Regions from separate parts of the Nocardiopsis sp. iso_40 genome, predicted to be linked through region 2. Evidence: riboswitches for the same ligand, from Rfam matches in the RefSeq annotation. Region 2 holds a riboswitch; the other holds the start of a gene.
The links. A riboswitch is a leader RNA that binds a small molecule or an ion and turns the genes downstream of it on or off. The one in region 2 is predicted to bind S-adenosylmethionine.
Positions count from the first base shown of each region.

Region 1: another riboswitch for S-adenosylmethionine. It lies ahead of thrC (threonine synthase); the one in region 2 lies ahead of AC0VYD_RS18110 (aminotransferase class V-fold PLP-dependent enzyme).

Region 1 covers NZ_CM149666.1:655,393-667,368, reverse strand. Annotated here, with positions in the region: gene AC0VYD_RS02895 (ABC transporter ATP-binding protein) at 1-1,056, shown strand, start outside; gene AC0VYD_RS02890 (Uma2 family endonuclease) at 1,085-1,687, opposite strand; gene AC0VYD_RS02885 (SAM-dependent methyltransferase) at 1,828-2,583, shown strand; gene AC0VYD_RS02880 (ribbon-helix-helix domain-containing protein) at 2,843-3,130, opposite strand; gene AC0VYD_RS02875 (hypothetical protein) at 3,601-3,981, shown strand; gene AC0VYD_RS02870 (NUDIX domain-containing protein) at 4,072-4,518, shown strand; gene zwf (glucose-6-phosphate dehydrogenase) at 4,640-6,061, shown strand; gene groL (chaperonin GroEL) at 6,171-7,802, opposite strand; gene AC0VYD_RS02855 (ubiquitin-like small modifier protein 1) at 8,326-8,604, opposite strand; gene thrC (threonine synthase) at 8,670-9,929, opposite strand; SAM riboswitch class I at 9,943-10,082, opposite strand; gene AC0VYD_RS02845 (alpha,alpha-trehalose-phosphate synthase (UDP-forming)) at 10,410-11,855, shown strand; gene AC0VYD_RS02840 (GrpB family protein) at 11,937-11,976, opposite strand, start outside.
Region 2 covers NZ_CM149666.1:4,156,999-4,168,974, reverse strand. Annotated here, with positions in the region: gene AC0VYD_RS18160 (adenine phosphoribosyltransferase) at 1-56, shown strand, start outside; gene AC0VYD_RS18155 (RelA/SpoT family protein) at 696-2,879, shown strand; gene AC0VYD_RS18150 (RrF2 family transcriptional regulator) at 2,962-3,438, opposite strand; gene AC0VYD_RS18145 (SDR family oxidoreductase) at 3,507-4,256, shown strand; gene AC0VYD_RS18140 (hypothetical protein) at 4,314-4,529, opposite strand; gene AC0VYD_RS18135 (GNAT family N-acetyltransferase) at 4,680-5,603, shown strand; gene AC0VYD_RS18130 (nitroreductase/quinone reductase family protein) at 5,705-6,172, opposite strand; gene AC0VYD_RS18125 (acyl-CoA dehydrogenase family protein) at 6,250-7,443, opposite strand; gene AC0VYD_RS18120 (CaiB/BaiF CoA transferase family protein) at 7,510-8,805, opposite strand; gene AC0VYD_RS18115 (DUF3870 domain-containing protein) at 8,813-9,208, opposite strand; SAM riboswitch class IV at 9,424-9,538, shown strand; gene AC0VYD_RS18110 (aminotransferase class V-fold PLP-dependent enzyme) at 9,603-11,006, shown strand; gene AC0VYD_RS18105 (SAM-dependent methyltransferase) at 11,296-11,970, shown strand; gene AC0VYD_RS18100 (DinB family protein) at 11,961-11,976, shown strand, end outside.

The sequences.
Region 1 (11,976 bases), 2.5 Mb from region 2:
GACGTGCACCGCTCCTACCTGGCCGAGCGGTACACACTGTGGTTGCGGTGCGTGTGGTACCCGCCGCTGGAGTTCTCGTACCTGTTCGCCTCGGCGTCCACGTTCCTGGTCGCGGGGGCGCTGTACACCCAGGGCGAGCTGTCACTGGGGCAGATCGCCACGGCGGTCTTCCTGACCGTGCAGATGTCCAAGCCGTTGGACCACATGATCGACCAGATCGACAACGTGATGGTGGGCTTCACCGCGATGCGCCGCCTGCTGGGCGTCCAGCTCCCAGCGGAGACCACCAGCCCCGGGGTCGAACCCGAACCCCGTGGGCCCGGCGCCGTGGAGGTCCACGGCGTACGGTTCGGGTACGACGCGGGCACCGAGGTGCTGCACGGGGTGGACCTGGACCTGCGGCCCGGCGAACGGCTGGCGATGGTCGGCCCGAGCGGTGCGGGCAAGTCCACGCTCGGCAAACTCCTCGCCGGAGTGCACCTGCCCGGGACCGGCACCGTCCGCGTCGACGGCGTGGACCTGGCGGCCCTGTCCCCGGAGGAACGCCGGAAGCGGGTGATCCTGCTCAGCCAGGAGAGCCACGTGTTCCGGGGCACCCTGGCGGAGAACCTGGCGCTGGCCCTGGCGGAGGCCGACGCGGACCGCGAGCGCCTGTGGCGGGCCCTCGAAGCAGTGGGTGCGGACGCCTGGGTGCGTTCGCTGCCGGACGGCCTGGACACCCGCGTGGGGTCGGGGCAGGACCCCCTGGATCCGGCGCACGTCCAGCAGCTGGCCCTGGCCCGGGTGGTGCTGGCCGACCCGCGGGTGCTGGTGCTGGACGAGGCGACCTCGCTGATCGATCCGCGCTCCGCCCGCCGGTTGGAGCGCTCCCTGGCCGGTGTGCTCGCGGGCCGCACGGTGGTGGCCATCGCGCACCGCCTGTACACCGCCCACGACGCCGACCGGGTCGCGGTGGTGGAGGACGGCGGCGTCAGCGAGCTGGGCACCCACGGGGAACTCCTCGACCGCGGGGGTTCCTACGCCGGACTGTGGCACGCCTGGCACGGCGAGGGCTGAACGCGTCCCGCGGCCGGACCGGTGTTGCTCAGGAGTGCCACTCGTCCGGGCCGGGGAAGCGGGAGGTGTCGATCTCCAGGCCGAAGGGCTCCGGAAGGTGGATCTTGTCGCCGAAGTCCACGGTGGTCGCCTGGTTGTACCGGCCGTTGCCGGGCTGCTCGTACAGGGTGACGGAGGGCCCGTTCTCGTCCCAGGCGTCAACCAGGAGATACAGCGGGATCGGGGCGTGCGCGTAGCCCCAAAGCTTCTTCTTCCGGTCGACGTCCCTGCTGCTCCTCGACACGATCTCCACCGCGAGCTCCGCTGCGTCCGCAGGGCAGGGTGTCTGTTCGGGGTCGAGGACCACCGACTCCGGCATGACCACCAGGTCCGGCATATAGAGACGCTCGATCGCCGGGAGCTGAATCCCGAGGGTCTGGTACACGTCCCAGTCATCGGGGACAACGCCGTTCAGCGCTCGGGTGATGCGAACCGCGATGTAGTTGTGCGGGTCAGAAGGGGGCGCCACGAGCACGACTCCGTTGTCATCGACGATCTCGGCCCGCCAGCCCTCGGGCACGTCCAGCTCTTTCCAGGTGCCCAGGACGTAGTCCCATCGCGACGTCCCCGTCGCCGGAGCGGCCTCCGTCATTGCCAGACTCATCTCGCTCGCACGTCCGAACGGGAGCCTAGCGATCCGGGCCCCCGCTCACCCGACACTTCGCACAATAGCTCTGCCCGTCGCCGGAAAACAGGTGGACAGCCCGCACCCGGCCGGGTGAACCTGCTCGGATGACCACCCCCGAGATTCCCCCCTTGTACCGGGACACCGACTTCAACGGACCGCTCAACGACGAGCGGGCCGCCCGGCTGATCCGCTCACTCGGCCCCCTGGAGGGCCGCCGCGTCGTGGACGTCGGCTGCGGCTGGGCCGAACTCCTGCTGCGCACCCTGGCCAGTGAACCCACCGCGACCGGGTTCGGCATCGACCTCAACGAGGACTACGTCCGGCTCGGCCGGGCCAACGCCGAGGAGCGCGGGCTGGCCGACCGGGTCGAACTGGTGACCGGGGACGTCGGCGGGTGGCGGGGCGAACCGGCGGACGCGGTGCTCAACATCGGCTCCACCCACGTGTGGGGCGGCGATCCCCGCACGCACACCGCGAACGCCCTGGCGGCCCTGGCCGACCTGGTGCGGCCCGGCGGCAGGGCGGCGTTCGGGGAGGTCTACTGGAGGCGACCGCCGACCGAAACCGAGATGGCGGCCATGCCGTTCATCCCCCGTGAGCAGTACCGCCCGCTGCCCGAGCTCGTGGACTTCGCGCTCTCGCACGGCTTCCGGCTGCTGGCGCTGGCGGAGACCACCGTGGACGAGTGGGACGAGTTCGAGAACCGGCACTGCCTGGGCTGGGAGGAGTGGCTCCTGGAGAACCCCGGCTCCCCCGACTTCGAGGAGGTCCGCGACCGGGCCGACCGGCACCGGCACGCCCGTGTCCACGGCCAGAGGGAGACCATGGGCTTCGCCTACCTGACCCTGCTCCGGGTCTGATCCGGGAGCCGCACCGGTACGCACCCGCGGGCTGCCGGGGACGGAACCCCGGAGCCCGCGGCCCCCGGTGCGCGGGGGGTGAGGGGCTCGACCGGGAGCGGGCGCTGTGGACACCCGACGCTCACGGCCGGAGGCTGCCCCCTGGCAGGGGTGGTCGCGGGCGGGATCAGGCGGGCACGTCCTGTGGCCGGTCAGGACACGGGTACGGACGCGGTTCCGGGCGCATGACCCGGTTCCGGGCACACGAAAGGTGCGGCTCTCAGAAGAAGCGCAGGCGTTCCCGCTCCTGGCGTTCGGCGTTCTCGACGTAGACGCGGTCGCCCTGGGCCATGACCGACTCCAGGTAGGCGTACACCTGGAGGGCCCGGTTGATGACGTCGGTCTGCGTGTCACCCGTGGTGGCGACGGCCTCCTCCAACGCCTTGGTGGAGCGCGCGGTCAGGTTCACGGTGACACGCGCCGAGGGCGCGCCCGTCCTGCGCCCGGCCGGACGGCCGCGGCCCTGGGAGGCATCGGTGAGTTCGCTTCCTGTGCTCCTGGGTGACATGACACAACCTCGTTCTCTGGCTTGACGGCAGCGGACTCGATCAGCGGGGAGCCGCGGAGAAAGCCGGGAGCACCGCGCGAGGGACCGCGCGGGCGACATGCGGGAAGGGCGGGGCAGCGCAGGCCGACAGGGCACGGCGGCAGGGCTCGGACCACCGGCCAGCGCTCCGTCACGAGGATCACGCCCGTCATCACGCGGGCCGGGAAACCCCCACGACCTGAACTCGTCCACCGCCAATGCACCCTCCGGAATCCCGTCCACGTCATTGATCAGATTGGGAGGAGTGTATCAACCTGACACGAGATGCTGTCAATGCATCTTCGATCATCATGATCAATGTATCGAACGAGCCTCCATGGTAATGTGCACGATGTGGACACTCGGCGCTCAGGCGTCACCGGCGCCGTACGGAAAGGCCCCCACCGACCCGGAACGGCGCCCCCTGTACCTCGACGGCTGGAGGTTGGTTTATGGGAGATCCCCGGGGACAGCTCCCGCAGGAGCGGGAGACTCGGGTTGAGACCCACACCGAGGAGATCCGTCTCGATGACGAGTCTCCGCGCACACGGGCCGACGTCGACTTCGACAGAACCCCCGTGTCCTACGGGATGGAGGCGGGCATCGGCACGGAGGGGGCCTGGGGCCGCTTCCACGGAAGGGCCAGGGCGGGCTCCACGGCCGAGAGGGCGTCGGCCTCGCTCCTCACACTGACCGGAACCGTCCTCCCCCCGCTGGCGCTCGGCGGCCTGGCCCACGTCGCCGGAGCCCCCGCGGTGGTCACACTGGCCCTGGCCGGAGCCGTGTGGACACTCGCCACCCTGGTGGCGGTCCACATCACCCGCACCCGCTGAACCACCGGGGTCCGGCCCCGGCCCCACCGGGGCCGGGCCCCGAGAACCGTCCGAGGCCCTCGCGTTCTCCCGTACCGCTAACGTCGGGCCATGGACCTCGAAACGCTTGTCGGGAACGCCCGCCTGGACGGGATCGGACGGTTCTCGGTGGGCGCGATCGTCCACCGGGACGGCCGGATCCTGCTGCTCCGCCGCCGACCGGACGACACCTCCTACCCCGGGGCGGAGGACCTGCCCTCCGGAGGGGTGGAGGACGGTGAGGGCCTCCGCGAGGGGCTGGAGCGCGAACTCGCCGAGGAGATCGGCCGCCCGCCGGGGCCGCCCGCACTGGACCCCTTCGTCACCTGGTTCGACTACGACTCCCGGAGCGGGATCCGCACCCGGCAGTTCACCTTCGCCCTGCCCCACGACGGCTCCCCCGTGGCGCTGTCCGGAGAACACACCGCGTTCCGCTGGGCACCCGCCGGAGAGTACCCGGGCAGCGACCTCACACCCCGGTTGCAGGAGGCCGTCCGGGACTGGCTCGGCAGCCGCTGATCCGGGCCGCTCCGCCGAATCTTGGCACGCCCTTGGGCGCGTCCCCCGCCCTCCTCGGGTACCCAGACCAGCGTGGGCGGGCCCCGGACGGGGGCGCCGCGGGCCGACGACGGGGGAGAGCATGAGCACAGGACCCGGTACCGACACCCTGGTGGTCTTCGGGATCACCGGTGACCTCGCGAAGAAGTACCTGATGCCCTCCCTCTACCGCCTGGAGGAGAGGAACGAGCTGCGCGCCCGGATCGTCGGGGTGGCCAGGTCCGACTGGGACACCGCGGCCCTCCGCCGGCGGACCCGCGACGCGGTGGCCGAACACCTCGCCGAGTCGTCCTCCGGACCCGGCTCCGCCGACGAGTCCGTCCTCCGGGGGCTGACCGACCGGATGTCCATGGTCACGGGCGACCTCAACGACCCCCGGACCTACGCCGAGCTGGGCGAGGCCCTGAGCGGGGACTCCCACAGCACCCACTACCTCGCGGTTCCCCCCGCCCTGTTCACGACGGTCGCCCGGTCCCTGGCCGAGGCCGGGCTCAACCGGGACGCGCGCCTGGTGGTGGAGAAACCCTTCGGCCACGACCTCGCCTCGGCGCGCGAACTCCACCGGGAACTCCTGGCCTGCTTCTCCTCGGACTACCTGTACCTGGTCGACCACTTCCTGGGAGAGGAGCCCGTGCGCGGGCTCCCGCTGACCCGGTTCGGCAACACCCTGCTGGAGCCCGTGTGGAACCGGGGGTTCGTCGACAACGTGCAGATCACCATGGCCGAGGACTTCGGGGTGGCGGACCGGGGCTCGTTCTACGACGCCACCGGGGCGGTCCGGGACGTGTTCCAGAACCACCTGCTCCAGCTCTTCGCGCTGCTCACCATGGACGCCCCGGTGTCCACCGGGGCCTCGGCGCTCAAGGACGAGAAGCTGCGCCTGCTGCGCGCCGTCCGCACCCTCGAACCGGCCGACACCGTCCGCGGCCGCTACCGCGGCTACCTCGACACGGCAGGGGTGCGGCCCGACTCCACCACCGAGACCTTCTTCGCGCTGCGCATGCGGGTGGACAACCCGCGCTGGGCGGGGGTGCCGTTCTACGTGCGCTCCGGCAAACACATGCCGCTCACCTCCTGGGAGGCGGTGGCCGAGTTCAAACGGCCCGCCGTCGACCTCTACCCGGGACCGCCCAACCTCGTCCGGTTCCAACTGGAGCCGCGGGCGGGCCTGACCTTGGAGATGCTGCTGAACGAGCCGGGGGCGGAGAGCGGCTCCCCGGCACGGCTGGTGCTCGGCGCCGACGTCGGACGCCAGCTCGGCCGGGGCCGGGAGGCCTACGACCACGTGCTGCACGGGGCGTTGACCGGCGACCCGGAGCAGTTCGTGCGCTTCGACGTGGTGGAGGAGTCCTGGCGGATCGTCGATCCGGTGGTGGACCTGGCGACGGAGCCCGAACCCTACGCCCCCGGATCCCACGGACCGGAGTCGGCGCAGGCGCTCCCCGGCTCCGGGGGTTGGCATCCGCTGACCGACGAGGTCCGTCCGGGCGGCCGGGCCCGGTAACGGCGAAACCGGGCGGCCCCCTGCGGGGACCGCCCGGTCGTCGCGGGCGAGGTCGCGTATCCGGACCTCATGCGCCTACGGGCCCGAGGGCCCGGGTGTCACGGACCTGCTAGAAGTCCATGCCGCCCATGCCACCGGTCGGGTCGCCGGCCGGGGCCGCCGCCTTCTCCGGCTTCTCGGCGATGACGGCCTCGGTGGTCAGGAACAGACCAGCGATGGAGGACGCGTTCTGCAGAGCGGAACGGGTGACCTTGGTCGGGTCGATGACGCCGTCCTTGAACAGGTCGGTGTACTCGCCGGTGGCGGCGTTGAGACCGAAACCGGGCTCCAGGTTCTTGACCCGGTCCGCCACGACGCCGCCCTCGAGGCCGGCGTTGACCGCGATCTGCTTGAGCGGCTCGGCGATGGCGCGACGCACGATGTCGGCGCCGATGGCCTCGTCGCCCTCGAGCTCCAGCTTCTCGAACGCGGGGACGCTGGCCTGCAGCAGCGCGACGCCACCGCCGGGCAGGATGCCCTCCTCGACCGCGGCCTTGGCGTTGCGGACGGCGTCCTCGATGCGGTGCTTGCGCTCCTTGAGCTCCACCTCGGTGGCGGCACCGGCCTTGATGACGGCCACGCCGCCGGCCAGACGCGCGAGACGCTCCTGGAGCTTCTCACGGTCGTAGTCGGAGTCGGTGCGCTCGATCTCGTTGCGGATCTCGTTCACGCGACCGGCGATGGCGGTGGCGTCACCGGCACCGTCGACGATGGTGGTCTCGTCCTTGGTGACGACGACCTTGCGGGCGCGGCCCAGCAGCTCCAGCTCGGTGTTCTCGAGCTTGAGGCCGACCTCCTCGGTGATGACCTGGCCGCCGGTCAGCACGGCGATGTCGCCGAGCTGGGCCTTGCGGCGGTCACCGAAGCCCGGGGCCTTGACGGCGACGGACTTGAAGGTGCCGCGGATCTTGTTGACCACGAGGGTCTGCAGGGCGCCGTCGGCGACGTCCTCGGCGATGACCATCAGCGGGCGGCCGGACTGCAGGACCTTCTCGACAACGGGCAGGAACTCGTTGTTGTTGGAGATCTTGGAGTTGACGATGAGGATGTAGGGGTCCTCGAGGACCGTCTCCATGCGCTCGAGGTCGGTGGCGAAGTAGGGCGAGATGTAGCCCTTGTCGAAGCGCATGCCCTCGGCGAGCTCCAGCTCGAGCCCGAAGGTCTGCCCCTCCTCGACGGTGATGACGCCTTCCTTGCCGACCTTGTCCATCGCCTCGGCGATGGTCTCACCGATCTGGGTGTCACCGGCGGAGATGGAGGCGGTGGAGGCGATCTGCTCCTTGGTCTCGACGTCCTTCGAGAGGTTGCCGAGCTCCTCGTTGATGCGGGCCACGGCGGACTCGATGCCGCGCTTGAGGCCGATCGGGTTGGCGCCGGCGGCGACGTTGCGCAGACCCTCGCGGACGAGGGCCTGGGCCAGGACGGTGGCGGTGGTCGTACCGTCACCGGCGACGTCGTCCGTCTTCTTGGCGACCTCCTTGACCAGCTCGGCCCCGATCTTCTCCCAGGGGTCCTCGAGCTCGATCTCCTTGGCGATGGAGACACCGTCGTTGGTGATCGTGGGGGCGCCCCACTTCTTCTCCAGAACGACGTTGCGACCCTTCGGGCCGAGCGTGACCTTCACGGCGTCCGCGAGCTGGTTCATGCCACGCTCGAGGCCGCGACGGGCCTCCTCGTCGAACGCGATCAGTTTGGCTGCCATTGAGTTCTTGTCCTCCCGTGACCGGGCTGATACGCGATGGGACGAGGCGTGCGCCCGCGACGGACGACCGCGTCCTACCCGGCAACCCTGCTGCCGGAGGGCCACGGTCTCGCAGCCTCGATCCGGTTAGCACTCGGTAGAGGTGAGTGCTAACCACTCCCTTTTTTAGCACTCGGCCATGGAGAGTGCAAACGATGTGGTCACGATTTCCCTACCCCCGGACACGCCTCCCACCTGCACGGACAGCCTGTTATCTGGTGATTTGAGCGTTCGGCGAACAGATGACGAACCCTGGGTGCGCATCCGAGGGGATCCCCGTGGGACCCACAGGCCCCACCGACCCCACCGACCCCACGGGCCCCGTCAAGGCCCCGGGCAGGCGCGACGGGGGTCAGGTGCTCGGTCGGCGCAGGGAGCGCGCGCACGCCGCCGGCGCCGGAAGAGCCGGCCCGGTCGCGGCTCCCCGGACACGTTGAGGGGGCGGGTGCAGTCGGCACCCGCCCCCTCAACACGGTTCGTGCGATCAGCAGCCCCCGGCGACCGCGGGGATGATCGAGACCTGCTGACCGTCCTTGACCTCGGTCTGCAGGCCCTTCTCGAAGCGGACGTCCTCGTCGCCGACGTAGACGTTGACGAAGCGGCGGACCTTGCCGTTGTCGTCGAGGATGCGGGCGCGGATGCCCGGGTGGTTGGCCTCCAGGTCGTCGAGGATCTCGGCGAGGGTGCCGCCCTCGGCGGTGACCTCGGAGGCGTCGTCGGTGTAGGTGCGCAGGATGGTCGGCACGCGGACGCTGGCGCTCATGGTGTTCGTACTCCTGGGAAGTGGGTGCGGCGGGATACGGCCGGGGCTCGCCCCGGGGCGGCGGTTCAGGCCAGGCCCTCGGCCTTGAAGGCGTCCAGGGACGGCTTGATCGTGGCGGTGACGCCCGAGTCGACGGCGTTGAGGGTCTTGAGCCCGTCACCGGTGTTGACGATGACCGTCTCGGCCTCGGGGTCGAGCCTGCCCTCGCGCACCAGCTTGCACAGGACGCCGGTGGTCACGCCGCCCGCCGTCTCGGCGAAGACGCCCTCGGTCCGGGCGAGGAGCTTGATGGCGTCGACGATCTCGTCGTCGCCCACGTGCTCGACCGAGCCGCCGGTGCGCTGGGCGATGTCCAGCACGTACGGGCCGTCCGCGGGGTTGCCGATCGCCAGGGACTTGGCGATGGTGTCCGGCTTGACCGGCTGGATCACGTCGTGGCCGTTCTCCCAGGCCCTGGCGACCGGGGAGCAGCCGGTGGCCTGCGCACCGAACACCTTGTAGGGGCGGTCCTCGACCAGGCCGACCCTGATCAGCTCCTGGAACCCCTTGTCGATCTTGGTGAGCTGGGAGCCGGAGGCGATCGGGATGACGATCTGCTCGGGCAGGCGCCAGCCGAGCTGCTCGGCGATCTCGTAGGCCAGCGTCTTGGAGCCCTCGGCGTAGTAGGGGCGCAGGTTGACGTTGGTGAAGCCCCAGCTCTCCCCGGCCTCGTCCCCGATGAGCTCGGAGCAGAAGCGGTTGACGTCGTCGTAGTTGCCGTCGATGGCGACGACCTTGCCGCCGTACACGGCGGCCATGACGACCTTGCCCTCCTCCAGTCCGGCCGGGATGAACACGCACGACTCGAAGCCGGCCCGTGCGGCGGCGGCGCCCACGGCACCGGCGAGGTTGCCGGTGGAGGAGCAGGAGAGGGTGGTGAAGCCGAAGGTGCGGGCGGCCTCGACCGCGATAGCGACTACGCGGTCCTTGAAGGAGTGCGTGGGGTTGGCCGAGTCGTCCTTGACGTGCAGGGACCTCAGGCCGAGTTCGGCGGCGAGGCGGTCGGCGCGCACCAGCGGGGTGAGGCCGGGGTTCATGTTCGGCAGCTCGGCCACGTTGTCGGGGACCGGCAGGAGGGAGCGGTAGCGCCAGATGTTCTTGGGGCCGCTCTCGATCTCCTCGCGGGTGACGTTCCCGAAGTCGTAGGCGATCTCCAGGGGGCCGAAACAGAACTGGCAGGCGAAGATCGGCGTGAGTTCGTACCGCTCGCCGCACTCCCGGCAGGACAGGGCGGTTCCGGGTCCGAAAGCGCGAACGGAGGTGGGTTCAGCGGCGGTAATCGCCATGGCGAGGCGTCTCCCCTCATCTTTCCTGGTGGCCACCTTGACCCCAGGCCGGAGTTGGCACCTGCCTCGACGGGTCCGCGGTGGTCGCGTCCACATGTCGAGATGGTTGCCGGGGCTTCGCAGGGCCGGTCCCTCCACCCCTCTGGATGAGCAATATGAAGTTGTCGCACTTCCGCTTGGAGAGCGCACCGTCACTGTAACGGACGTGTTGACCGGTTTTCCACGACGGGTGATCCGGATTACACCATCCTTCTCATATCGTGAGACACGATGAGACGGCGCCGCTCACGGGGCCGCCGCCGCGCCCGCCGTGTTTCCGCCCTGTGACGGTCTCCACCATTGACCTCGGGGGTGTTTGGGGCCCCTGTCCACAGGCGAGACCTAGGGGCATGTTCCGCGGGCGCACAGCCCGCCGCGCAACGCCCCGGGGAAGCGTCCCACTCCCCGCCGCATCCGTGATTCTCTCGAGAGGACGACCACGTGGACAAGGCCCAGATCCTCATCGCCTCCAACAGGGGGCCGGTCTCCTTCTCCACCGCCGACGACGGCTCTCTGGAGCACCGGCGCGGCGGTGGCGGCCTGGTCTCGGGGATGATCTCCGTGGCCACCGAGATCGACAGCCTCTGGGTGTGCGCCGCCCTGTCCGACACCGACCGGCGGGCCGCGGCCGAGGCCCCGGAGGCCCGTCTGGACAAGGCGCACGACCTCGACGGCATGCGTGTCCACATGCTGGACATTCCGGAGGACACCCTCGCGGGCGCCTACACCGGGGTGGCCAACTCGACCCTGTGGTTCGTCCAGCACATGCTGTACGACACCCCGAACAAGCCCTCCTTCGGCTCGGAGTTCCGCGAGCTCTGGGAGGACTACACCGCCTACAACGACGCCTTCGCCGAGGCCCTGGTCAGCGGTGCCGCCGACAACGCCCGCGTGGCCGTGCAGGACTACCACCTGGCACTGGTACCGCGCCTGTTGCGGACGCGCCGCCCCGACCTGCGGATCGCGCACTTCTCGCACACCCCGTGGGCGCCGCCGGAGTACTTCCGCATGCTGCCCGCCCAGGTGGCCCGGGAGCTGTTGGAGGGGATGCTGGGCGCGGACCGGCTGGGTTTCCTGAGCCCGCGCTGGGCCGACGCGTTCCTGCGCTGCTGTGCCGAGATCCTGCGCGCCGACGTGGACCTCCAACAGCGCACGGTGGAGCACGGGGGACGGATCGTCGAGGTGGGCGTGCACGCCCTGGGCGCGGACGAGGATGGACTCCGGGCGAGCGCCGCGGAGCCCGCCGTGGCGGACCGGCGCCGGACCCTGCGCGAGGCGGTGGGCGACACCCGGCTGATCGTGCGAGTGGACCGCACCGAGCTGTCCAAGAACATCGTGCGCGGGCTGGAGGCGTACCGGGAGCTGCTGCGGGCGCACCCCGAGTGGCGGGGTCGGGTCACCCACCTGGCGTTCGCCTACCCGAGCCGCGGTGACGTGCCCGAGTACCGCGAGTACACGGACTCGGTGCTCCGGCTCGCCAAGGAGATCAACGAGGAGTTCTCCACCCCCGAGTGGACGCCCCTGGTCCTGGAGGTCAACGACGACTACCCGCGTTCGCTGGCCTCGTTCCAGATGGCCGACGTGCTGCTGGTGAACCCGATCCGGGACGGCATGAACCTGGTCGCCAAGGAGGGGCCGGTCCTGTCCGAACAGGACTCCGTGCTGGTGCTGTCCCGTGAGGCGGGCGCCGCCGACGAACTGGGCGAGGGCGCACTGCTGGTCAACCCCTACGACACCGTGGAGACCGCCGAGGCGCTGCACCGGGCCCTGTCGATGCCCGAGGCGGAGCGCCGCAAGCGCCGGGAGCAGTTGGCGGAGGCGGCCGTGGCGCTGCCGCCGCGCCGCTGGTTCCAGGACCAGTTGCGCTCGCTGGGGCTGCGCTCCTGAGGTGTGTTCGGCCCGCCCGTCCGGGGCGGGGTCGCGGGGCCGTGTCCCTCACCGGACACGCCCTGCGGCGGAGCCCGGGACTCAGCCGGTCCCGGCGCTCCCGTCCCGGCGCGCCTCGGCC
Region 2 (11,976 bases):
TTCAGGGGCGCGGGAAGATGCCCGACGTGGAGCTGCACACCCTCCTTTCGGTCTGAGGCCGACCTCGCCGCGCCTGTCGCACCCCGCGGGGAATACCGCGACAGGCCGTCCTTGTTGACGTACTCCAGCACTCGGTGTGACGTACCTGGTGACCTGTGTCACTGCGCGTACCTCCGAGTCGGTACCAGGGGACACGAGGGGGCCGGATCGCTCCCCTCGCAGGTGGGGGCGGTCCCACTAGACTGGTGGGAGAGGTGACCGCGGCGGCCGCGTCGACGACTGGCCCTGATGACACGCACGTGCACCGGAGGCGAGCCGGACGGTCACGTCGGCTCCACCGGGCGGATCCGCGGGAGGTAGGCATGCCAAGCGAAGTGGTCTCGACCGGGGCGGTGTCCGAGCAGGGGCCGGGCAGCGGGGCCTCCGGGGTTCCGACGGCCGCCGCCTCCCGTGCCGACGGGCCGGGAAGCGCCGGTGTTCCGGGTACCGGCACGCCTGGAGGGCGCGCGGACGGCCGCGGGGTACCGGCCGGAAAAAGACCACAGCAGGACCGCCCGGAGGGCGCCGCGGACGAAGCGGCGCCCTCCGACGTCTCGGGGCCGGGGGCCCCGGGAGGCCAGGCGGCCTCCACCACACCCTCCACCGTGCGAGTACGCAGAAGGCTCGCCCGACTCGGGGCCCAGCGGGGAGTGACGATGAACCCGGTGCTCGAACCACTGATCAAGACCGTGCGCGCCACCCATCCGAAGGTGGACGTGCGGCTGATCGAACGCGCCTACGAGGTCGCGGCCCACCACCACCGTCACCAGAAGCGCAAGAGCGGCGACCCCTACATCACCCACCCGCTCGCCGTCGCCACCATCCTCGCCGAACTGGGGATGCAGGAGGCCACCCTGGCCGCCGCGCTCCTGCACGACACCGTCGAGGACACCGAGTACTCGCTCGACGAGCTCCGTGCCGACTTCGGCGACGAGATCGCCGAACTGGTCGACGGCGTCACCAAGCTGGACAAGGTCAAGTACGGCGAGGCCACCCAGGCCGAGACGGTCCGCAAGATGGTCGTGGCGATGGCCCGCGACATCCGCGTCCTGGTCATCAAACTGTGCGACCGCCTGCACAACATGCGGACCCTGCGCTACCTCCCGGCCAAGGCCAAACGGGAGAAGAAGGCCCGCGAGACCCTGGAGATCTTCGCCCCCCTCGCCCACCGCCTGGGCATGAACACCATCAAGTGGGAGCTCGAGGACCTGGCCTTCGCCACCCTCTATCCCAAGCGCTTCGACGAGATCGCCCGCCTGGTCTCCGAGCGCGCCCCCCGCCGCGACGTGTACCTCCAGGAGGTCATCGAGGCGGTCTCCGGCGACCTGCGCGAGTCCAAGCTCAAGGCGACCGTACGCGGGCGGCCCAAGCACTACTACTCGATCTACCAGAAGATGATCGCCCGCAACGTGGGCTTCGACGACATCTACGACCTCATCGCGGTGCGGGTCCTGGTGGACAGCGTCCGGGACTGCTACGCGGCCCTGGGAACCATCCACGCGCGGTGGAACCCGGTGCCCGGCCGGTTCAAGGACTACATCGCGATGCCGAAGTTCAACATGTACCAGTCGTTGCACACGACGGTCATCGGCCCCTCCGGCAACCCGGTCGAGCTGCAGATCCGCACCCGTGCGATGCACCGCCGCGCCGAGTACGGCATCGCCGCGCACTGGAAGTACAAGGAGGACCGCAACACCTCCGCCGGTGAGGCCAAGTCCAAGGGCACCGCCGACATGCAGTGGCTGCGCCAGCTCATCGACTGGCAGCAGGAGACCAAGGACCCGGGCGAGTTCCTGGAGTCGCTGCGCTTCGACCTGTCCGTGCAGGAGGTGTTCGTCTTCACCCCCGGCGGTGACGTCATCTCCCTGCCGCAGGGCGCCACCGCCGTCGACTTCGCCTACGCCGTGCACACCGAGGTCGGCCACCGCACCGTCGGAGCCCGCATCAACGGCCGCCTCGTGCCGCTGGAGAACGAACTCCACAACGGCGAGACCGTCGAGATCCTCACCTCGAAGGACCCCGACGCCTGCCCAAGCCGCGACTGGCTCAACTTCGTCAAGAGCGCACGGGCCCGTAACAAGATCCGGCACTGGTTCACCAAGGAGCGCCGAGAGGCCGCGATCGAGCGGGGCAAGGACGAGATCGCCAAGTTCATGCGCAAGCAGGAACTGCCGGTCAAGCGCCTGTTCAGCGGCGAGACCATCATCGCCCTCTCCAGGGACCTGCGCTATCCCGACGTCGACTCCCTCTACGCGGCCGTGGGCGAGCGCCAGGTCAGCGCGCAGAGCGTGGTCAGCAAGCTCGTGGACTCCATGGGGGGCCTGGAGAGCCACACCGAGGACATCGCCGAGTCCGCGCTGCCCTCCAAGGTCGCCACCACCAGGCAGCGCTCCGGGAACCCGGGGGTCGTCGTGGCCGGCGGCGACGCCGACGTCTGGGCCCGCCTGTCCAAGTGCTGTACGCCCGTGCCCGGTGACGACATCGTCGGTTTCGTGACCCGGGGCAACGGGGTGTCGGTGCACCGCCAGGACTGCGTGAACGCCGCCAGCCTGGACCGCGAACGCATGGTCGACGTCGAATGGCGGCCCACCGAGGACTCGATGTTCCTCGTCGCCCTGCACGTGGAGGCCCTGGACCGCTCCCGGTTGCTCTCGGACATCACCCGGGTGCTCTCCGACCAGCACGTCAACATCCTCTCCGCGACGGTGCAGACCAGCCGGGACCGGGTGGCGCAGAGCCGGTTCACCTTCGAGATGGCCGACCCCACCCACCTGGGCAGCGTCCTGCGGTCGGTCCGCGGCGTGGACGGCGTCTACGACGTGTTCCGCGTCCGCAACTGAGGAGGCCGTTCGGACCCGGGCCCCGGCCGGGCCGCGGGCGCGCTCGTGCAGCAGCCGTGCCCGGCCGCTGACGGCGCAGGCGTCAGTCCTCGGCCTCGGTGAGCAGCCGTCGGGTGCGGTCGGGGACACCCGGCGCGAGGGTACCGACGACGTCCGCCAGGGTGACCGCGGCCAGGCTGGACCGCCATGCCTGATGGGCCTGGCGCATCGTTACGGCCAGGACGCACGGTTCCCGGCAGTCCTCCTCGGGGAGGGCCCCTCGCCCCTGCTGTCGGATCTCGCGGCACCGGTACGGGTCGGCGGCGCCGTCGACCGCCTCGATGACGTCGAGCACCGTGATCCGGGACGCCGGACGGGCGAGTCGGAAGCCGCCCCGCGGCCCCGTGGTCCCGGCCAGCACGCCGCCGCGGGCCAGGTGTGCGAGTTGCTTGGCCAGGTAGGGGGCGGGGACCCCGAAGTGCTCGGCGAGGCGCCGCGTACTGACGGTGTCCTCCGGGGCGAGCTGCGCCAGGGAGGCGGCGCAGTGCAGCGCCCACTCGGAACTCTCGGGAAGTTTCACCTGTCCAGTCTATCCGATTAGCGCTATTGTGGATCTCTGATATCCATAATTGATCGGGAGGTCGGCGTATGCGTGTTGCGGTGGTCGGAGCCACGGGCCGGATCGGAGCCCTGACACTGGCGGCTCTGCGCGGGGGCGGCCACGACGCCGTCGCGATCAGTCGCGGCCACGGCGTGGACGTGCTCTCCGGGCAGGGGCTGGACGAGGCCCTGACCGGGGTCGACGCGGTGATCGACGTCCTGAACTGCACCTCGGGGGAGGAAGCCGAGAACGTCCGTTTCTTCACGACCGCCACCGAGCACCTGATGGCCGCGGAACGGCGGGCCGGAGTGAGCCACCACGTCGTGCTGTCCATCGCCGCCGTGGACCGGGTACGGGGGAACCCCCACTACGCGGGCAAGCGTGCGCAGGAGGCCGCGGTCGAGGCGGGACCGGTGCCCCACACGATCGTTCCGGCCACCCAGTTCCACGACTTCGCGGCCATGGTCGCCTCCTGGACCGAGACCGACGGTGTCGCCGGGATCGCTCCGCTGCTGGTGCGGCCCATCGCGCCCGAGGACGTCGCGGACATCCTGGTGCGCGTCGCGGTCGGCGAGCCCCGGGGACGGCACCGGGACGTGACCGGACCCGGCCCCCAGGACCTGGTCGACATGGCCCGCCGCACCCACGCGGTCCGCGGCCACCGGGTCGAACTCGTGCCGACCTGGGAGAACGGGATCTTCGACGCCTCCATGGCCGGCAACGTGCTCCTGCCCGCCGCGGACGCCGAGGTGGCCCCGACCTCGTTCGAGGACTGGCTCGCCGCCCAGGCGGGGTGAGCCTCCCGGGGCGGTGGCCTGGCCCGGGGGCTCCGGCCGCCGTCCCCGGGCCGGTTCTCAGCTCTGCCGGTCGGCCCCCTTCTCAGGGTCCTTCTGCGCCTTGGCCTCCTTGCCCAGCAGGAAGGCCATGGCTGCGAAGACGACCACGCAGGCGATCAGCATCGGAGTCCGCAGCACCGGGACCGGGTCGACGGCCGAAATGATCGCGACCAGAGCACAGCACACCCCGGTGACGGCCATGTAGGTGTTGACTCTGCTGTTCTTCTCGGTCATGGGGGCGCACGCTTTCCGTGTGGGGGGAGTTACGCAAGGAAGCTACCACCGCGTCCTGTCGGGACCGCGCCTGCCGGAAAAGCAGTGGTACCCCCGGGCGCCGAACGTTAGCGTGAGCCCGCCCGTGCCCCCCACGAGAAGGCAGGCCCCGTGCTCGAAATCCACCCCCTCCGGGCCGAGGACGTCCGCCCCCTGGAACTGCTCGCCCAACGGCTCTGGCCGCTGAGCCCGCACCCCGGCGGGCTCGGCTGGCAGCTGGCCACCGGGCAGCTCTCACCCGACAACACGCTCCTGGCCCACCGCAACGGTGAACCCGTGGCCTGGGCCGCGGCCGAGGAGCCCAACGCCCTCTTCCCCCGGAGCCAGATCACCCTCCAGGGCGCCTCCGCCGACCCCGGGGCCGGGTCCGCGCTCCTGGACCGGGCGATGGCCCGGGTCGGTGGCGCCGCCGTGGACCTGCTGGTCCTCGACGGCGACGACGAGCTCCGCGCGCTCGCGGAGAGGGCCGGTTTCGCCGTGGCGGAGGAGAACGTCTTCGGTGAGTGGATGTGCCGGTCCGCCACCGAGGAGGACGTCGTCCTGCCGGAGGGCTACCTGCTCCGTCCGGTGCGCGAGGGTGAGCAGGAGGCCAGGGTGGAGTGCCACCGGAGGGCCTGGAAACCCGCCGACCTGCCCTGGCCGGAGCGCGTGGGCCAGGTTGACCCGGACCTGACCAGCCGTTTCAGCCGGGAGCGCTACGACAGCACCCGCGCCGGTCTGCTGTACGACCGTGAACTCGACCTCGTGGTCGAGGCCCCGGACGGTTCACTGGCGGCCTGCTGCGTCGTGTGGTGGGACCCGAGGAACCGCTGCTCCGAGATCGAACCCCTCGGCGTGGTCCCCGAACACCGGCGCAAGGGCCTGGCCAGCGCCATGGCGCTGGAGGCCTGCACCCTGACCGCCCTGCGCGGCGGGGACCGGGTGTTCATCAACACCTCGCCCAACGAGGCCTACCCGACCCCGGCCAGGACCTACGCCACGGTCGGCTACGAAACCGCCGAACGCGGAACCGTGTACACCCGGCCGGCCCGCTGACCCGGAGGAACAGGACGGACGACCTCCGGGGCCGCCGTCCGGACACACGACGGGCCCCGGTCCACCCAACGGGGTGAGCCAGGGCCCGTCGTGTGTCCGATTCAGAGGCGGATCGTCGTGGACCGCACGATCTGGAACACCGGGTGCCGGTCGGCCTCGGCCTCGAACGCCTCGTCCGGTGCCTCCGGCGGGGCGTCGAAGTACGGCCCGACCACCGCGGCCCTGGGGTGGTTCAGGTACTCCCTGAGCAGCGGTGCCGCCTCGGCGGAGCCCAGCTCGCGCACGCTCACCAGCTCGATCCAGCCGCCCTGGCGCAGCGTCGCGAAACCGTCCTTGCGCAGGTTGCGCACCCAGTCGGCCTCCCCGTAGGGGGAGACCAGGTACCGGCCGCTCTCACTGTCCAGGACACTGAGCGGGATGGTGCGCAGGAAACCGGACTTGCGCCCACGCGTCGTGAGCAGGTGCAGCTCCGGCGGGCACGCCCCGTACTTGACGAAGCCGCTGACGAACGCGTTGGCGGTCCGCCGCAGCTTCGTCATCTCGAACCGCTTCGTCGGTTCGTTCACCATCTTCGGCAACTCCCTCACTCGGATGCTCCCATTGTGATGGTTGTCGGCCTTCGATGGCACCCGTGGCGTGCCTCCTCCTACCGGAACGCGGAGATACCCGTCACCGCCTGGCCGATGCTCAGCGCGTGGATCTCCTCGGTGCCCTCGTAGGTGGCCACCGTCTCCAGGTTCACCATGTGCCGCATCACCGGGTACTCCAGCGTGATCCCGTTGGCGCCGTGGATCCCGCGCGCCGTCCGCGCCACCCGCTGCGCCGCCGCCACGTTGGCGAACTTGCCGAAACTCACGTGGTTGTGGTGGCAGTCCCCCTCGTCCTTCAGCCGACCGATCCGCAGCGCCGCCATGTTGGCGTGGTTGACGTCCACCACCATGTCGGCGAGCTTGCGCTGGGTGAGCTGGAAACCGCCGATGGGCTGCCCGAACTGCTCACGGGTCCGCGCGTAGTCCAGCGCGGCCTCGTAGCAGGCGCGCGCCGCACCCGCCGCGCCCCACACGATCCCGTAGCGGGCCTCGTTCAGGCAGGAGAGCGGGGAGCCCAGACCTCCGGAGCCGGGCATCACGGCGTCGGCGGGCAGGCGTACGTCCTCCAGGACCAGCTCCGAGGTGATCGAGGCGCGTAGCGACAGCTTGCGGTGGATGACGTTCGCGGAGAAACCCGGGGTGTCGGTCGGCACCACGAAACCGCGGATGCCGTCCTCGGTGGCGGTCCACACCACGGCGACGTCGGCCACCGAGCCGTTGGTGATCCACATCTTGGTGCCGTTGAGGACCCAGTCCGAACCCTCCCTGCGGGCGCGGGTACGCATCGAGCCCGGGTCCGAGCCGGAGTCGGGCTCGGTCAGGCCGAAGCAGCCGATCGCCTCGCCCGCGGCCATCCTCGGCAGCCACTCGTTCCTGTGCTCCTCGGAACCGAACTTGTGGATCGCCGCCATGGCCAGGGAGCCCTGCACGGACACGAAGCTGCGCAGCCCCGAGTCCACCGCCTCCAGCTCCCGGCAGGCCAGACCGTAGGCGACCGCGCTGGAGCCGCCGCAGCCGTACCCCTCCAGGTGCATGCCGAGAACGCCCAGGTCGCCGAAGGCCTTGGCGAGGCCGCGCGGGTCGGGGATGGTCCCGGCCTCGAACCAGTCGGCGACGTTCGGCAGGAGCTCACGGGAGGAGAACGCGCGGACGGCGTCACGGACGTCGCGTTCGGTGTCGGACAGTTCGGCGTCCACCGCCAGGAAGTCGAGGGGGTCGGGTGCGGCGGCCTTGCGTCGGGAGTCGCTCATGGTGGGTGTCCCTTCGTGGTGCTTCGGTGACGTGTGTGAGGTCTGTGGGGGGACGGTCCGCCGGGCCTAGCGGGTCTCGGAGCTTTGGACGTCGGTCTGCTGGACGGCCCCGCTCCTGAGCAGGCCCTCGATCCGCTCCGCGGTCAGGCCCAGCTCGGCGAGCACCTGCGCGGAGTGCTGGCCCAGCAGCGGGGGAGCGGTCATCGGGGTGGGCGTGTGCTCCATCCGGAAACCCGCCCGTACCTGTTCCAGGAGCCCGGCGGTGGGGTGCTCGACCGTGCGCAGGACGTCGTCCCCGCTGGCGTCGGCGGTGCGCAGAGCGTCCAGTACGCCCCGCACCCGGCCGACCGGGACCCCGGCGCCGACCAGGACCTCCATCCAGTGCCCGGCGGGCCGGGTGCGCAGTGTCGCCGAGAGCTCTCCGACCAGCTCGTCCCGGTGCGCCACCCGGTCCGGGTTGGTGGCGTAACGGGGATCCCCGGCCAGGTCGGGGCGGTCGATGGCGGCGCACAGCCGCTGGTACAGCGCGTCGTTCCCCGCGGCGACCACGATCTCCGCGTCCTGGGCGGGAAACGCCTGATACGGCACGATGGTGGTGTGCGCGTTGCCCACACGGGCGGGTTCGGTGCCGGTGACCAGCGCCTGCTGGGTGAGGTTGACCAGGCTGGACAGGGTGGAGTTGATCAGCGAGACACTGATGTTCTCGCCCCGCCCCGTGGCCCGGGCCCGCATGAGCGCGCCGAGGATGCCCACGGCGGCGTTCAGCCCGGTGAGGACGTCGGTGAGCGCCACCCCCACCTTGCTGGCCGGGCCGTCGGCGGGCCCGGTGGTCGCCATCAGGCCGCTCTCCGCCTGCACGACGATGTCGAAGCCAGGGCGGGTGGCGGGCTCGTGTTCGGGGCCGAAGCCGCTCACCGAGCAGTACACCACGGCCGCGTTGCGTCTGCTGATCTCCTCGTAGCCCAGGCCGAGCCGGTCGATCACCCCCGGGCGGAAGTTCTGGATGACCACGTCCGAGGTGGCGCAGAGCTCCTGGACGGCGGCCAGCCCCTCGGGGTCCTTGAGGTCCACGGCCAGGCTGCGCTTGTTCCGGTTCACGGACAGGAAGTAGGCGGCCTCGCCGGGGGAGTGGTGCTCCCGGTGCTCCTCGGCGGGTTCGGCGTAGGGCGGCCCCCAGGACCGGGTGTCGTCGCCCCGGCCGGGCTGCTCCACCTTCACCACCTCGGCGCCCATGTCGGCGAGGAGCATGGTCGCGTACGGACCCGCCAGGACCCGGGACAGGTCGGCCACCCGTACCCCGGCGAGTGGCGGGGACGGGTCCGGTTCGGGGGCGGATCCGGTTTCCGGGCTGTTCGCGCTCACGTGGAGGTCACTCCTTGCCGTCGGGGTCGTTGGCGGGGCCGCCGGGCAGCTGGTCGCCGTCCCGCAGCTGGTAGTAGGTCTCCAGGCAGCGGCGCAGCGCGGTGGTGAGGGCGGCGCCGGAGTGGCCCGCGTACCGCGTCTGGACCCGCTGGACGATCTCCGCGATGTCCTCGGTCACCGAGGCGCCCTCGACCAGGGCACGGAAGAAGTCCTTCGCCAGGTCGGTGAGCAGGGTGGTGTCCGCGGCGACGATACGGCCGTCCGCGGAGTCCACCGCGAGTACGACGCCGAGCCGCTGGTACTGGGAATGGCTCGCCACCGAGTCGGGGAGGCGGGCGTAGCCGGAGATGAGGACAACCCTGGGGTTGCGGAAGATCTGCTGAATACGGTCGTCGCCGTACAACGGAAGGCACCTCTCGTCTGCGGGCATGCGAAAACTCCAACGCACTGGAGTCTCGCGCCTGAAGGGCGGCCGGGGGAACCGGACACCCGCGACATGAGGGCAGTTCGGGACCAGTATGGCCCAGCCGTGGCAGCGGGTGTCAAGCGGGGTCGTGGTCCAGGACACACGGACACGCGGATGCGTCCCCGGCGGACCCTGTGTTACATTTCGGCACAGGTCACGAGTACCAGCGACAAGCCCCGGCTAGCTGGTCGGCAACCCTCCTTCCGCGGTGGGGTGCCCCGGGTGAGGACCAGGTCCCGACACGACCGTGTCAGACAAGCGCGGACCCCTGAGGTGAAGCCGTCATCCGGCGTACCCCTGCGGGTCCCACGACTCGCAGAAGAGGTGCCCCATGACCACTGTCGTCCCGTTCGACTCCACCCGCTCCGCCGCCCGCACGGCCCACGCCGCCGACCGGGCCGCGGCCCCCGAGTGCTCGATCGTCACCGCCGAGGGCGGGGTCCCGCTGGTCACCGGGGAGTACGCGGAGTACGCCAACTTCGACTACGCGGCCAGCGCCCCCTGCCTGACCAGTGTGGCGGAGGCCCTCTCCGAGGCACTGCCGTTCTACGCCAGCGTCCACCGCGGCGCCGGACACCACTCGCAGGTCAGCACCGACGCCTACGAGCGCGCCCGCCGCAGCGTCGCCCGCTTCCTCGGCGTGCGCACCCAGGCGGACCAGGGCGGTTCCGCCGACGCCGTGGTGTTCGTCCGGGGCACCACCGACGCCGTCAACCTCCTGGCCCGGGCGGTGCCCGAGGGGTGCACCGTGGTGGTCTTCGAGTCCGAGCACCACGCGAGCCTGCTCCCCTGGGAGCACCCGGCCTCACGCGCCGCGAAGGTGGTCCGGCTGCCTCTGCCGGAGAGCCCGGAGGCCGCCGTCGGGGCCGCCCGTGCCGCTCTGGCGGATGCGCCCGAGGGTCCCAGGCTGCTCTGCGTCACCGCGGCCTCCAACGTCACCGGTGAGATCTGGCCGGTGGAGGAACTGGTCGAGGCCGCGCACGCCGAGGGCGCCCGGGTGCTGGTGGACGCCGCCCAGTACGTGCCGCACCTGCCGTTCAGCCTCACCGGGACCGGTGCGGACTACGTGGCCCTGTCCGGGCACAAGCTCTACGCGCCCTTCGGTTCGGGCGTGCTCGCGGGCCGGGCCGACTGGCTGCGCGAGGCCACCCCGTACCTGGCCGGCGGGGGAGCGACGCGGAAGGTCACCGAGTACGACGTCGTCTGGAACGACCTCCCGGCCCGCCACGAGGCGGGGAGCCCCAACGTGCTGGGGGCCGTGGCACTGGCCGCGGCCTGCGACACCTTCACCAACCGGACCCTGTCCCTGCAGCACATCCGCGAAGCCGCGCTTCTGGAGCGCCTGCGGGCCGGCCTGACGGAGGTCGACGGTGTGCACGAGCTGACCCTGTGGGGGGCCGAGCACGCGCGGGTCGGGATCGTCTCGTTCGTCGTCGACGGTCTGCCCGCCGACCTGCTCGCCGCGGCGCTTTCCGCGGAGTACGGGATCGGCGTCCGGGACGGTCTGTTCTGCGCCCACCCGCTCACCGGCCACCTGCTGCCCGAGGGGCACACGCAGGCGGTGCGCGCGAGCCTGGGCGTGGGAACCACCGAGGAGCACGTCGACCGCCTGGTGGGCGCCGTCGCCGACCTGGTGGCGAGGGGGCCGCGCTGGGAGTACGCCGACTGCGACGGCCGTCTCGCCCCGGTCCCGGACCCGCGCAACGTGCTTCGGAGTCCGGACACCGAAGCTTGAGGGCGGGGCGCACACCGCGCGGTGTTCGGGGCGGGAGCTTCGGGACCTCGGGCTCACAAAAGCTTGCGACGCACGACCCTACATAAGGCGCAATAAGGCACATTTCACCCAGGTATGTGCTGGGGATCACGTTCACAAGCTGTACTATCAGGCCCTGACGGCAAGGCGCGCCGTCGCCGGACCCGACCGGTCCGCCCCGACGGAGCGTCCTGCCTCCCGCGAGCGAACCGGCTGGGGGAGCGTGATCGTGACGGACGTCCGAGGACCCAAGGCAGGTCCCCTCACGGCCGTGTTCCGAGAACAGAAACCCCCGTACGTCCCGGGACGCGAACCCCGGGTCGTCAGCCTCGGCGGGAGCCCCTGCCCGCCGCCGGACCCGGCCCGAGCCGAGCAGACCCGCCTTCACCAGGCCTTCCTCGGCCGGGTCATCGACTACCTGTGCGCCGACGCCGGCATCCGCCAGTTCGTGGACTGGGGGTGTTCCGTGCCCGGGACCGCCGAGCGCGTGCACCGGGCCGACGCCGAAGCCGCGGTAGTGCACGTCGCACCGCACGGGACCGCCGGGATACTCGCCGCCGCGGACGACGCGGCCGTCCTGTCCGGTGAGGCTTCCGGTACCGGGGACGGGGCCCTGCTCCGCCGCCTCCACACCAGCGGGCTCGTCGACTTCGACGAGCCCGTCGCCGTACTGATGACCCGCCCCTTCACCGAGGAGGCCCCGCCCACCGGGCTCGCCGCCCTCCACTCGGTGATGCGCGGCGGAGGTTACCTCGCCCTCACCTCCACGGCGCCCCGAACCGTGGTCGAACGGGCCTTCGACCCCTTCCTCCTCGTCGAACCGGTGGTCGCCGATCTCACCTGGTGGCCCTACCCGGATGACGACGTGCCCGCCCCGGGATGTGGAACCCTGGGCGGACTGGGCCGTGCGCCCGAGCGAGGAAGGGGAGTGCGCCGATGGCACTGAACTGGA